DNA from 2 places in the Burkholderia torrens genome. Region 2 is predicted to be linked to the other one. Evidence: predicted binding sites of a transcription regulator. Region 2 holds the regulator's gene; the other holds the start of a gene.

Region 1 (5,344 bases), 400 kb from region 2:
GAAGGACCTCGCGCAGATCCAGGGCGTGCGCGACAACCCGCTGATCGGCTATGGCCTCGTCGTCGGTCTCGACGGCACGGGCGACCAGACGATGCAGACGCCGTTCACGACGCAGACGCTCGCGAACATGCTCGCGAACCTCGGCATCTCGATCAACAACGGTTCGGCGAACGGCGGCCCGTCGTCGCTGAACAACATGCAGCTGAAGAACGTCGCGGCCGTGATGGTGACGGCCACGCTGCCGCCGTTCGCGCGGCCGGGCGAGGCGCTCGACGTGACCGTATCGTCGCTCGGCAACGCGAAGAGCCTGCGCGGCGGCACGCTGCTGCTCACGCCGCTGAAGGGCGCGGACGGGCAGGTGTACGCGCTCGCGCAGGGCAACATGGCGGTCGGCGGCGCGGGCGCCAGCGCGAACGGCAGCCGCGTGCAGGTGAACCAGCTCGCGGCCGGCCGGATCGTCGGCGGCGCGATCGTCGAACGCGCGGTGCCGAACGCGGTCGCGCAGATGAACGGCGTGCTGCAACTGCAACTGAACGACATGGACTACGGTACCGCGCAGCGGATCGTGTCCGCGGTCAACTCGAGCTTCGGCCCGGGCACGGCGACGGCGCTCGACGGCCGCACGATCCAGCTCGCGGCGCCGGCCGATTCGGCGCAGCAGGTCGCGTTCATGGCGCGGCTGCAGAACCTCGACGTGAGCCCGGACAAGGCCGCGGCGAAGGTGATCCTGAACGCGCGCACGGGCTCGATCGTGATGAACCAGATGGTCACGCTGCAGAGCTGCGCGGTCGCGCACGGCAACCTGTCGGTCGTCGTCAATACGCAGCCGGTGGTGTCGCAGCCGGGGCCGTTCTCGAACGGGCAGACGGTGGTCGCGCAGCAGTCGCAGATCCAGCTGAAGCAGGACAACGGCGCGCTGAAGATGGTGACGGCCGGCGCGAACCTCGCCGACGTCGTGAAGGCGCTGAACACGCTCGGCGCGACGCCCGCGGACCTGATGTCGATCCTGCAGGCGATGAAGGCGGCCGGCGCGCTGCGCGCCGACCTGGAGGTGATCTAAATGGCGGCGAATCTCCCCAACGCGAACGACCTCACGCAGCGCTTCGCGCTCGACGTGCAGGGTTTCGATGCGCTGCGCGCGCAGGCGAAGCAGTCGCCGCAGGCCGGCGCGAAGGCGGTCGCCGGCCAGTTCGACGCGATGTTCACGCAGATGATGCTCAAGAGCATGCGCGACGCGTCGCCGGACGGCGGGCTGTTCGATTCGCATACGTCGAAGATGTACACGTCGATGCTCGACCAGCAGCTCGCGCAGCAGATGTCGAAGCACGGGATCGGCGTCGCCGACGCGCTGATGAAGCAGCTGCTGCGCAACGCCGGTGCGGGCACGGGCAGCGACACCGCGGCCGACCTCGGCGCAGGCGGCATGGGCGGCATGGGTGCCGGCGGCCTTGGCACGGCCGGCAACGAAGGCAGCCTCGCCGCGATGAACGCGATGGCGAAGGCCTATGCGAACGCGGCGAACAACGGCGGGCTCGCCGGTGCGCGCGGCTACTCGGCCGGCAGCGCGCTGACGCCGCCGGTCAAGGGCGCGAGCGGCGTGCAGGACGCCGACGCGTTCGTCGACCGGCTCGCCGGCCCCGCGCAGGCGGCCAGTGCGACGACCGGCATCCCGGCACGCTTCATCGTCGGCCAGGCCGCGCTCGAATCGGGCTGGGGCAAGCGCGAGATCCGCGCGTCCGACGGCTCGACCAGCTACAACGTGTTCGGCATCAAGGCGAGCAAGAGCTGGACGGGCCGCACGGTATCGGCGCTGACGACCGAATACGTGAACGGCACGCCGCGCCGCGTGGTCGCGAAGTTCCGCGCGTACGACTCGTACGAGCACGCGATGACCGACTACGCGAACCTGCTGAAGAACAACCCACGCTACTCGGGCGTGCTCAGCGCGAGCCGCAGCGTCGAAGGCTTCGCGCACGGGATGCAGAAGGCCGGCTACGCGACCGACCCGAATTACGCGAAAAAGCTGATCTCGATCATGCAGCAGATCGGCTGACGGCCAGCGCCCGCTTCGCTGAAAGCTGGCGCCCGCCGCCATCCGTTTCCCCCCTCAGGACCGCGCCCGGCAGCCCGCCGCGCGCGGTTTCAACGTTTGCGCGAAAAAATTCGCCAATTCGATCTAAACTTTCGGTCAGCACTGCCGCTAAGTGTGAGAGACCTGCGACCGGGCCTGTGATCTGGCCCGGTTTTACTGCGCACCGGTTGCCCGGGCGCCCATGACAAGAAAGACCGGCTAGCCATGAATATCGAAACGTCGACGGACCCCAGCCTGGATGCAGGCCACTCCGGGCCCGACTATGCCCGCCGCAATCCGCTGGAAATCGGCGTGCAGCTGCGCAACCTCGTGAATCGCGGCGATTTCCTGACCGTCCAGTATCCGGGCGGCCAGCTCGTCACGCGCCTGCTCGAGGTCGATGTCGGCGCGCGGACGTTCACGTTCGACTGGGGTGCGCTGTCCGAGCAGAACGCCGGCATCCTCGGCGCGTCGCACTGCACGTTCGCGGCCTCGCCGGAGGGCGTGCGCGTCGAATTCACCACGGGTACGCCGCGCGAGACGCGCTACGAGGGGCTGCCCGCGTTCGTCGCCGATTTCCCCGACGTGCTGGTCTGCATCCAGCGCCGTGAATATTTCCGCGTCGACGCGCCGATCGTCGATCCATTCCTGTGCCGCGGCAAGCTGCCGGACGGCGAGAGCTTCCTGTTCGAGGTGCACAACCTGTCGCTCGGCGGCGTGGGGCTGCGCACGGCCGACGAACGCGTCGAGGCGCTCGAGGTCGGCACGCTGCTGCCGGACGTCGAGCTCGAGCTGACCGGTCACGGCAAGCTGTCGCTCGACCTGCAGCTCGTGTCGCAGCGCTCGACGCAGATGCCGAACGGGTCGCGGCGCTACCAGCTCGGCTTCCGCTACATGTCGCTGCCGGGCAGCGCGGAAAACACGCTGCAGCGGCTGATCACGCAACTCGAAATGAAGCGCCGCTCGCTCGCGCGGGCCTGACGCGCCCGCGGCCGCCGGCCTGGCCCGGCGCGCCTCGCGACCCTCCGCCGGCGCCACCTGCCGGACGCCTCGGCCCGCGCCGCGCATTCGCGCGTCGCGCGTGCATTTTTTCCTCAATTTTTCCCATCGGCGGCCGTTATACCGGGAGTCACGCAACCCGGCGGCCGCAGCGCGGCCGGCTCATCAGGATCGCGCATGTCCAACACACTCATGAACCTCGGCGTCAGCGGCCTGAATGCCGCGCTCTGGGGCCTCACGACGACCGGCAACAACATCAGCAACGCCGCGACGCCCGGCTATTCGGTCGAGCGGCCGGTCTATGCCGAAACGAGCGGCCAGTACACGGGCAGCGGTTACATGCCGCAAGGCGTGAGCACCGTCACCGTGCAGCGCCAGTACAGCCAGTACCTGAGCGACCAGCTGAACACCGCGCAGACGCAGGGCGGCGCGCTGTCGACGTGGTACACGCTCGTCGCGCAGCTGAACAACTACATCGGCAGCCCGACGGCGGGGATCTCGACCGGGATCACGAGCTACTTCACCGGGCTGCAGAACGTCGCGAACAACGCGTCCGACCCGTCGGTGCGTCAGACCGCGATCAGCAACGCGCAGACGCTGGCCAACCAGATCAACGCGGCCGGCCAGCAGTACGACGCGCTGCGCCAGAGCGTGAACACGCAGCTCACCAGCACCGTATCGCAGATCAACACGTACACCACGCAGATCGCACAGCTGAACCAGCAGATCGCGGCGGCGAGCAGCCAGGGGCAGCCGCCGAACCAGCTGATGGACCAGCGCGACCTCGCGGTGTCGAACCTGTCGGGCCTCGCCGGCATCCAGGTCGTGCGCAACGACAGCGGCTACAGCGTGTTCATGTCGGGCGGCCAGCCGCTCGTCGTCGCCGACAAGAGCTACCAGCTCGCGGCCGTCACGTCGCCGTCGGATCCGAGCGAGCTGACCGTCGTGTCGCAGGGGATCGCCGGCGCGAACCCGCAGGGGCCGAACCAGGCGCTGCCCGATTCGTCGCTGTCGGGCGGCACGCTCGGCGGCCTGCTCGCGTTCCGCAGCCAGACGCTCGACCCCGCGCAGGCCCAGCTCGGCGCGATCGCGACCAGCTTCGCCGCGCAGGTCAACGCGCAGAACGCGCTCGGCATCGACCTGTCGGGCAACAAGGGCGGCAACCTGTTCACGACGCCGTCGCCGACCGTGTACTCGAACCAGGGCAACACCGGCAACGCGTCGCTGTCCGTGTCGTTCGCGAACGCGTCGCAGCCGACGACGGGCGACTACACGCTGTCCTACGACGGCGCCAACTACACGCTGACCGACCGTGCGAGCGGTGCGGTGGTCGACCAGAAGGCGGGGCCGATGCCGGTCTCGCTCGGCGGGCTGAATTTCTCGACCCCGTCCGGCTCGATGAGCGCCGGCGACAAGTTCACCGTGCTGCCGACGCGCGGCGTGCTGAACGGCTTCGGCCTCGCGACGACGAGCGCGTCGGCGATCGCGGCCGCGTCGCCGGCCGTCACGTCGGCGGCGGGCACCAACACCGGCACGGGCAAGATCACGCTGGCCGGCGTGAGCGCGGGCTACCAGGTGCCGACGACCAAGCTGACCTACGACGCGACGGCGAAGACGCTGACGGGCTTCCCGGTCGGCACCACGGTGACGGTCGGCACCACGCCGCCGACGTCGGTCACGATCGGCAGCCCGACGGACACCGTCCCGTACGACCCGGCGGCCGGCGCGACGATGACGATGTCGGGGACGGCCGCGGGCGCGCTCAACGGCGTGAGCGTCACGCTGTCCGGCGCACCGGCGACCGGCGACTCGTTCACGATCGGGCCGTACGCGGGCGGCACCAGCGACGGCTCCAACGCGCTCGCGCTGTCGAAGCTGGTCAACGCGAAGGCGCTCGGCAACGGCACGGCGACGCTCACGGGCGCGTACGCGAGCTACGTGAACGGCATCGGCAACACGACGACCCAGCTGAAATCGTCGAGCGCCGCGCAGACCGGGCTGGTCGGCCAGATCACCCAGGCGCAGCAGTCGGTGTCGGGCGTGAACCAGAACGAGGAAGCGGCCAACCTGATGCAGTACCAGCAGCTTTACCAGGCGAACGCGAAGGTGATCCAGACGGCGGCGACGCTGTTCCAGACCGTGCTCGGCCTGTTCAACTGACCGGATTCGAGGGATAGAGGCGATGCGGATTTCCAGCACCCAGTTCTTCCAGCTGAACGTTTCACAAATGAACGACCAGCAGGCCCAGCTCGCGCAGCTGTATCAGCAGATCTC
Region 2 (5,344 bases):
GCCGGTGATCCATATCCGCGACAACCTCGAACTGCGGCCGAACGCGTACCGGATCGCGCTGAAGGGCGTCGAGATCGGCGTCGGCGAAGTGTTCCCGGGCCAGTGGCTCGCGATCAACCCGGGCCAGGTGACGGCCGCGCTGCCGGGCGCCGTCACGCAGGATCCCGCGTTCGGCCTGCCGGCCGTGTGGATCGACGTCGCGATGCGCGAGCAGGCGCAGGTGTACGGCTACACGGTGGTCGATGCGAGCACGGTCGTCGCGACGCACCTGAACCATCTCGTCGTCCAGCACGCGGCCGAGCTGCTCGGCCGCCAGGAAGTGCAGGCGCTCATCGAGCGCACCGGCAAGGACGCGCCGTCGCTCGTCGAGGACCTCGTGCCGAAGACGATCTCGCTGACGACGCTGCAGAAAGTGCTGCAGAACCTGCTCGAGGAAGGCGTGCCGATCCGCGACATGCGCACGATCCTCGAGGCCGTGTCCGAACACGCGGGCCGCGGCGACGCGTACGAGATCACCGCCGCGGTGCGGCTCTCGCTCGGCCGCGCGATCACGCAGCAGTGGTATCCGGGCGCCGGCGAGATGCAGGTGATGGGCCTCGACGCGAATCTGGAGCGCGTGCTGTCGCAGGCGCTCGCCACCGGCGCGAACCCGGGCCTCGAACCCGGCCTCGCGCACAACCTTCTGACCGGCACGCAGCAAGCGATGCTGCGTCAACAGAATCTCGGGCTGCCGCCCGTGCTGCTCGTGCAGCACGCGCTGCGCGCGATGCTCGCGCGTTTCCTGCGCCGCAGCCTGCCGCAATTGAAAGTGCTGTCGTATGCCGAAGTGCCGGACACACGCACGATCAAAGTCGTTAACGTCATCGGGGGTTCCGCTTGAACATTCGCAAATTCACCGGCGCAACGAGCCGCGACGCACTTCGTCTCGTGCGCGAGGCGCTCGGCGCCGACGCGGTCGTGCTGTCGAACCGCACGCTCGATGACGGCAGCGTCGAAATCGTTGCACTCGCCGATTCGGACCTGGCCGCGGTGACGCCGCCCGCCGCCCGCCCGCGTCTCGCCACGCCGCGCATGCCGGAATCCGTGCCGGCCGCCGCCGTGCCCGGCATCGTGTCGCGCCCCGGCGCCGCATCGGTGCGGCCGTCCGTCAATCCTTACGCCGCCGGCGAAGGCGGGCTGCCGGACGTGTTCTCGTCCGTGTTCGGCGCGAGTGCCGATGCGGACGACGCGCACGCGTACGCGCCGGCGATCGACGCGGATGCGCCGGTTGCGGACTCGCCGTCGATCACCGCACCCGCTGCCGGTATGCCCACCGCCGGTATGCCCGCCGCCGATACGCCGGCCGCCGGCGCATCGGAACCCGCACCGTGGCTGGTCGAGCACGCGAAGCGCCTGACGCAGCAGCGCGACGCGCTGATCGCACGCGCGCAGGCGCCGGCCGTGCCGCCCGCAAGCGCGCCCACGCCGCAGGCCGCCGCGCGCGCGACGCCGCCCGACTGGGCGCGCGACATCGTGCGCGACGCCGAACGCCGGATGCCGGCCGCCGCGACCCGCGCGCCCGACACGAGCGCCGCGTACGCGGCGAAGACGGCCGAGCGCACGCGCCTGTCCGCCGACGCGGCCGCTGCGGTGGCCGATGCGGTGAAGTCGCGCATCGAGCGGATCGTCAACGACACGGTGATGCAGGAACTCGGCGAACTGCGCGGCATGATGGAAGAGCAGTTCGACAGTCTGAAGTGGCATGACCGCCAGCGTCGCAGCGCCGTGCACGGCGCGCTGACGAAGCACCTGTTCGCGGCCGGCTTCTCCGCGCAGCTCGTGCGGATGCTGGTCGACAACCTGCCGTCCGGCGACGGCGCGCAGACCATCGAACAGGCTGCCGAATGGGCGCAGTCGGTGCTCGCGTCGAACCTGCCGGTGCTCGACAGCGAGGATGCGCTGATGGAGCGCGGCGGCGTGTTCGCGCTGATGGGGCCGACGGGCGTCGGCAAGACGACGACCACCGCGAAGCTGGCCGCGCGCTGCGTGATGCGCTTCGGCGCGAGCAAGGTCGCGCTGCTGACCACCGACAGCTACCGGATCGGCGGCCACGAGCAGCTGCGCATCTTCGGCAAGATCCTCGGCGTGCCGGTGCACGCGGTGAAGGATGCGGGCGATCTCGCGCTCGCGCTGTCCGAGCTGCGCAACAAGCACATCGTGCTGATCGACACGATCGGCATGAGCCAGCGCGACCGCGCGGTGTCCGACCAGATCGCGATGCTGCACGGCGCGAACGCGCCGGTGCAGCGCCTGCTGCTGCTCAACGCGACGAGCCACGGCGACACGCTCAACGAAGTCGTGCAGGCATACCGCAGCGCGGGCGAGCACCCTGACCTGGCCGGCTGCATCCTCACGAAGCTCGACGAGGCGACCCACCTCGGCGGCGTGCTCGACACGGTGATCCGCTACAAGCTGCCGGTCCACTACGTGTCGACCGGCCAGAAGGTGCCGGAGAACCTGTACGTCGCCTCGACCAAATTCCTGCTGAAGAGCGCGTTCTGTGTGCCGCGCGACGGTTCCCCCTTCGTGCCGCAAGACGAGGACATGCCGACGCTGCTTTCCGCACTGACCGCACGTTCCACCGCCGAGCTGCACGAGGTGCGATTTGGATAAACGGATCATCGACCAGGCCGAAGGGCTGCGGCGCCTGCTGGCCGGACGCGCGTCGCGCATCGTCGCGGTGACGGGCGGGCCGGCGGGTGTCGGCTGCACGTCCACCGTCGTGAACCTGGCCACGGCGCTTGCGTCGCTCGGCAAGGACGTGCTCGTCGTCGACGAACGCGCCGACGTGCATTCGGCCAGCGCGACGCTGGCGGGCGCGTGGCTGCGCGACGGCGAACGCACGCGGGTGGCCGCCGGCTTCGGCCTGTGCGCGGCCGCGCGGCTCGCGCGCGCCGGCTACGGCGACGCGCAGCTGAGCGATTTCATCGACGGCCCGGCCGACATCGTGCTGGTCGACACGCAGCTCGGCGCCGACGGCGCGTTCTCGGCGCTCGCACGCGAGGCGCACGACGTGCTGGTCGTCACGCGCGTCGCCGCGCAGGCGATCACCGAGGCGTACGCGTGCATGAAGCGGCTGCATTTCGCGCACGCGTTCGCGCAGTTCCGCGTGCTGACCAATCACGTCGGCAGCCACGCGGACGCGAAGACGGCGTTCGACAACCTCGCGGGCGTCGCGAGCCGCTACCTGACCGTGTCGATCGCCGACGCGGGCTGCGTGAGCGCCGATCCGCTCGTCGAGCATGCGCGCGAACTGACGCATGCGGTGGTCGACGCGTTCCCGTCGTCGCCGGCCGCGCGCGATTACCGGCAGATTGCCGCCGACCTGCTGTACTGGCCGATGCGCCCGCGTTCGGGCGCGGGGCGCGCGGTCCACGCGGGCGGCAAGCCGTCGTACGAGGCGGGCGCGGCACACGCCGCGTGAGCGCCACCGCAAGGAGAGAGCCATGATGTACAACGCTCAAGGAAAGATGTCCCAGGCCGACGTGCTCGCGCAATATGCGCCGCTGGTGCGCCGCCTCGGGCTGCAGCTCGTCGCGAAGATGCCGGCGAGCGTCGACCTCGACGACCTGATCCAGGCCGGCATGATCGGCCTGATGGACGCGGCCGGCCGCTACAAGGAAGACCAGGGCGCGCAGTTCGAGACCTACGCGACGCAGCGCATCCGCGGCGCGATGCTCGACGAGCTGCGCAGCAACGACTGGCTGCCGCGCAGCATGCGCAAGACGTCGCGCGAGGTCGAGCACGCGGTGCACCAGGTCGAGCAGCATCTCGGCCGCTCGGCGAGCGAGACCGAGATCGCCGAGCACCTGAAGATGCCGCTCGACGAATACCAGGGGATGCTGCAGGACCTGCACGGCAGCCAGCTCATCTACTACGAGGATTTCGACCGCGCGGCCGACGACGAGCCGTTTCTCGACCGCTATCGCGTCGATCACGCCGATCCGCTGTCCGCGCTGCTCGACGAGCACCTGCGCGAGGCGCTCGTCGAGGCGATCGAGCGGCTGCCGGAGCGCGAGAAGCTGCTGATGTCGCTTTACTACGAACGGGGTCTGAATCTGCGCGAGATCGGTGCGGTGCTCGAGGTGAGCGAGTCGCGCGTGTGCCAGCTGCACAGCCAGGCCGTCGCGCGCCTGCGCGCGCGGCTGCGCGAACAGGCCTGGGTCGGCGCGGAGTCCTGACCCTTTCAGGGCGGCCACGCGCGCCGACGCCGCGCGCGGGTATCGTGCTCGCGCATTCTGCGCGCCGATTTGCTACAATCCCCTCCGTTTTCCGAGGAGCGTTGCGACGGACATCCTTGTCCGCCAGGCTCGGAAGGCTTCACCAAGCAGCCGTGCGGCACGCATTTCGCGACCGTCGCGCCGGCCCCGCTTCCTGAACGGCGCTCACGTCACCAATCTAGAAACTTTTTAGAAAGGAGGGCGTGATGAACGCCATTATCGATTCCAAGGCTTCCCACGATTACGTCGTCGCCGACATGGCGCTGGCCGGCTGGGGCCGCAAGGAACTCAACATCGCCGAGACCGAAATGCCGGGCCTCGTGCAGATCCGCGACGAATACAAGGCACAGCAGCCGCTGAAGGGCGCGCGCATTGCCGGTTCGCTGCACATGACGATCCAGACGGGCGTGCTGATCGAGACGCTGAAGGCGCTCGGCGCGGACGTCCGCTGGGCGTCGTGCAACATCTTCTCGACGCAGGACCACGCGGCGGCCGCGATCGTCGAAGCCGGTACGCCGGTGTTCGCGTTCAAGGGCGAGTCGCTCGACGAGTACTGGGAATTCTCGCACCGCATCTTCGAATGGCCGAACGGCGAATTCGCGAACATGATCCTGGACGACGGCGGCGATGCGACGCTGCTGCTGATCCTCGGCGCGAAGGCCGAGAAGGACCGTTCGGTGATCGCGAAGCCGACCAACGAGGAAGAAGTCGCGCTGTACAAGTCGATCGCTGCGCACCTCGACATCGACGCGACCTGGTACTCGAAGCGCCTCGCGCACATCAAGGGCGTGACCGAAGAAACCACGACCGGCGTGCACCGCCTGTACCAGATGGAAAAGGACGGCCGCCTGCCGTTCCCGGCGTTCAACGTGAACGATTCGGTCACGAAGTCGAAGTTCGACAACCTGTACGGCTGCCGTGAATCGCTGGTCGACGGCATCAAGCGCGCGACCGACGTGATGATTGCGGGCAAGGTCGCGGTCGTCGCGGGCTACGGCGACGTGGGCAAGGGCTGCGCGCAGTCGCTGCGCGGCCTTGGCGCGACCGTGTGGGTCACCGAAATCGATCCGATCTGCGCACTGCAG

The links. Region 2 encodes FliA, which starts transcription of late flagellar genes. Its sites were predicted from a motif close to CTAAAGTTTNNNNNNNNNNNGCCGNTA; they were not measured.
Region 1: a site for FliA is predicted at 3,165-3,191, ahead of flgK (flagellar hook-associated protein FlgK). Genes of this name have one in related genera too.

What each region holds. Positions count from the first base shown of each region.
Region 1 covers NZ_OZ480211.1:3,346,309-3,351,652, reverse strand. Annotated here, with positions in the region: gene AC5LXX_RS15545 (flagellar basal body P-ring protein FlgI) at 1-1,060, shown strand, start outside; gene flgJ (flagellar assembly peptidoglycan hydrolase FlgJ) at 1,061-2,053, shown strand; gene AC5LXX_RS15535 (flagellar brake protein) at 2,297-3,052, shown strand; gene flgK (flagellar hook-associated protein FlgK) at 3,248-5,230, shown strand; gene flgL (flagellar hook-associated protein FlgL) at 5,253-5,344, shown strand, end outside.
Region 2 covers NZ_OZ480211.1:230,559-235,902, forward strand. Annotated here, with positions in the region: gene flhA (flagellar biosynthesis protein FlhA) at 1-880, shown strand, start outside; gene flhF (flagellar biosynthesis GTPase FlhF) at 877-2,652, shown strand; gene AC5LXX_RS00990 (MinD/ParA family ATP-binding protein) at 2,645-3,463, shown strand; gene AC5LXX_RS00995 (RNA polymerase sigma factor FliA) at 3,486-4,220, shown strand; S-adenosyl-L-homocysteine riboswitch at 4,308-4,433, shown strand; gene ahcY (adenosylhomocysteinase) at 4,466-5,344, shown strand, end outside.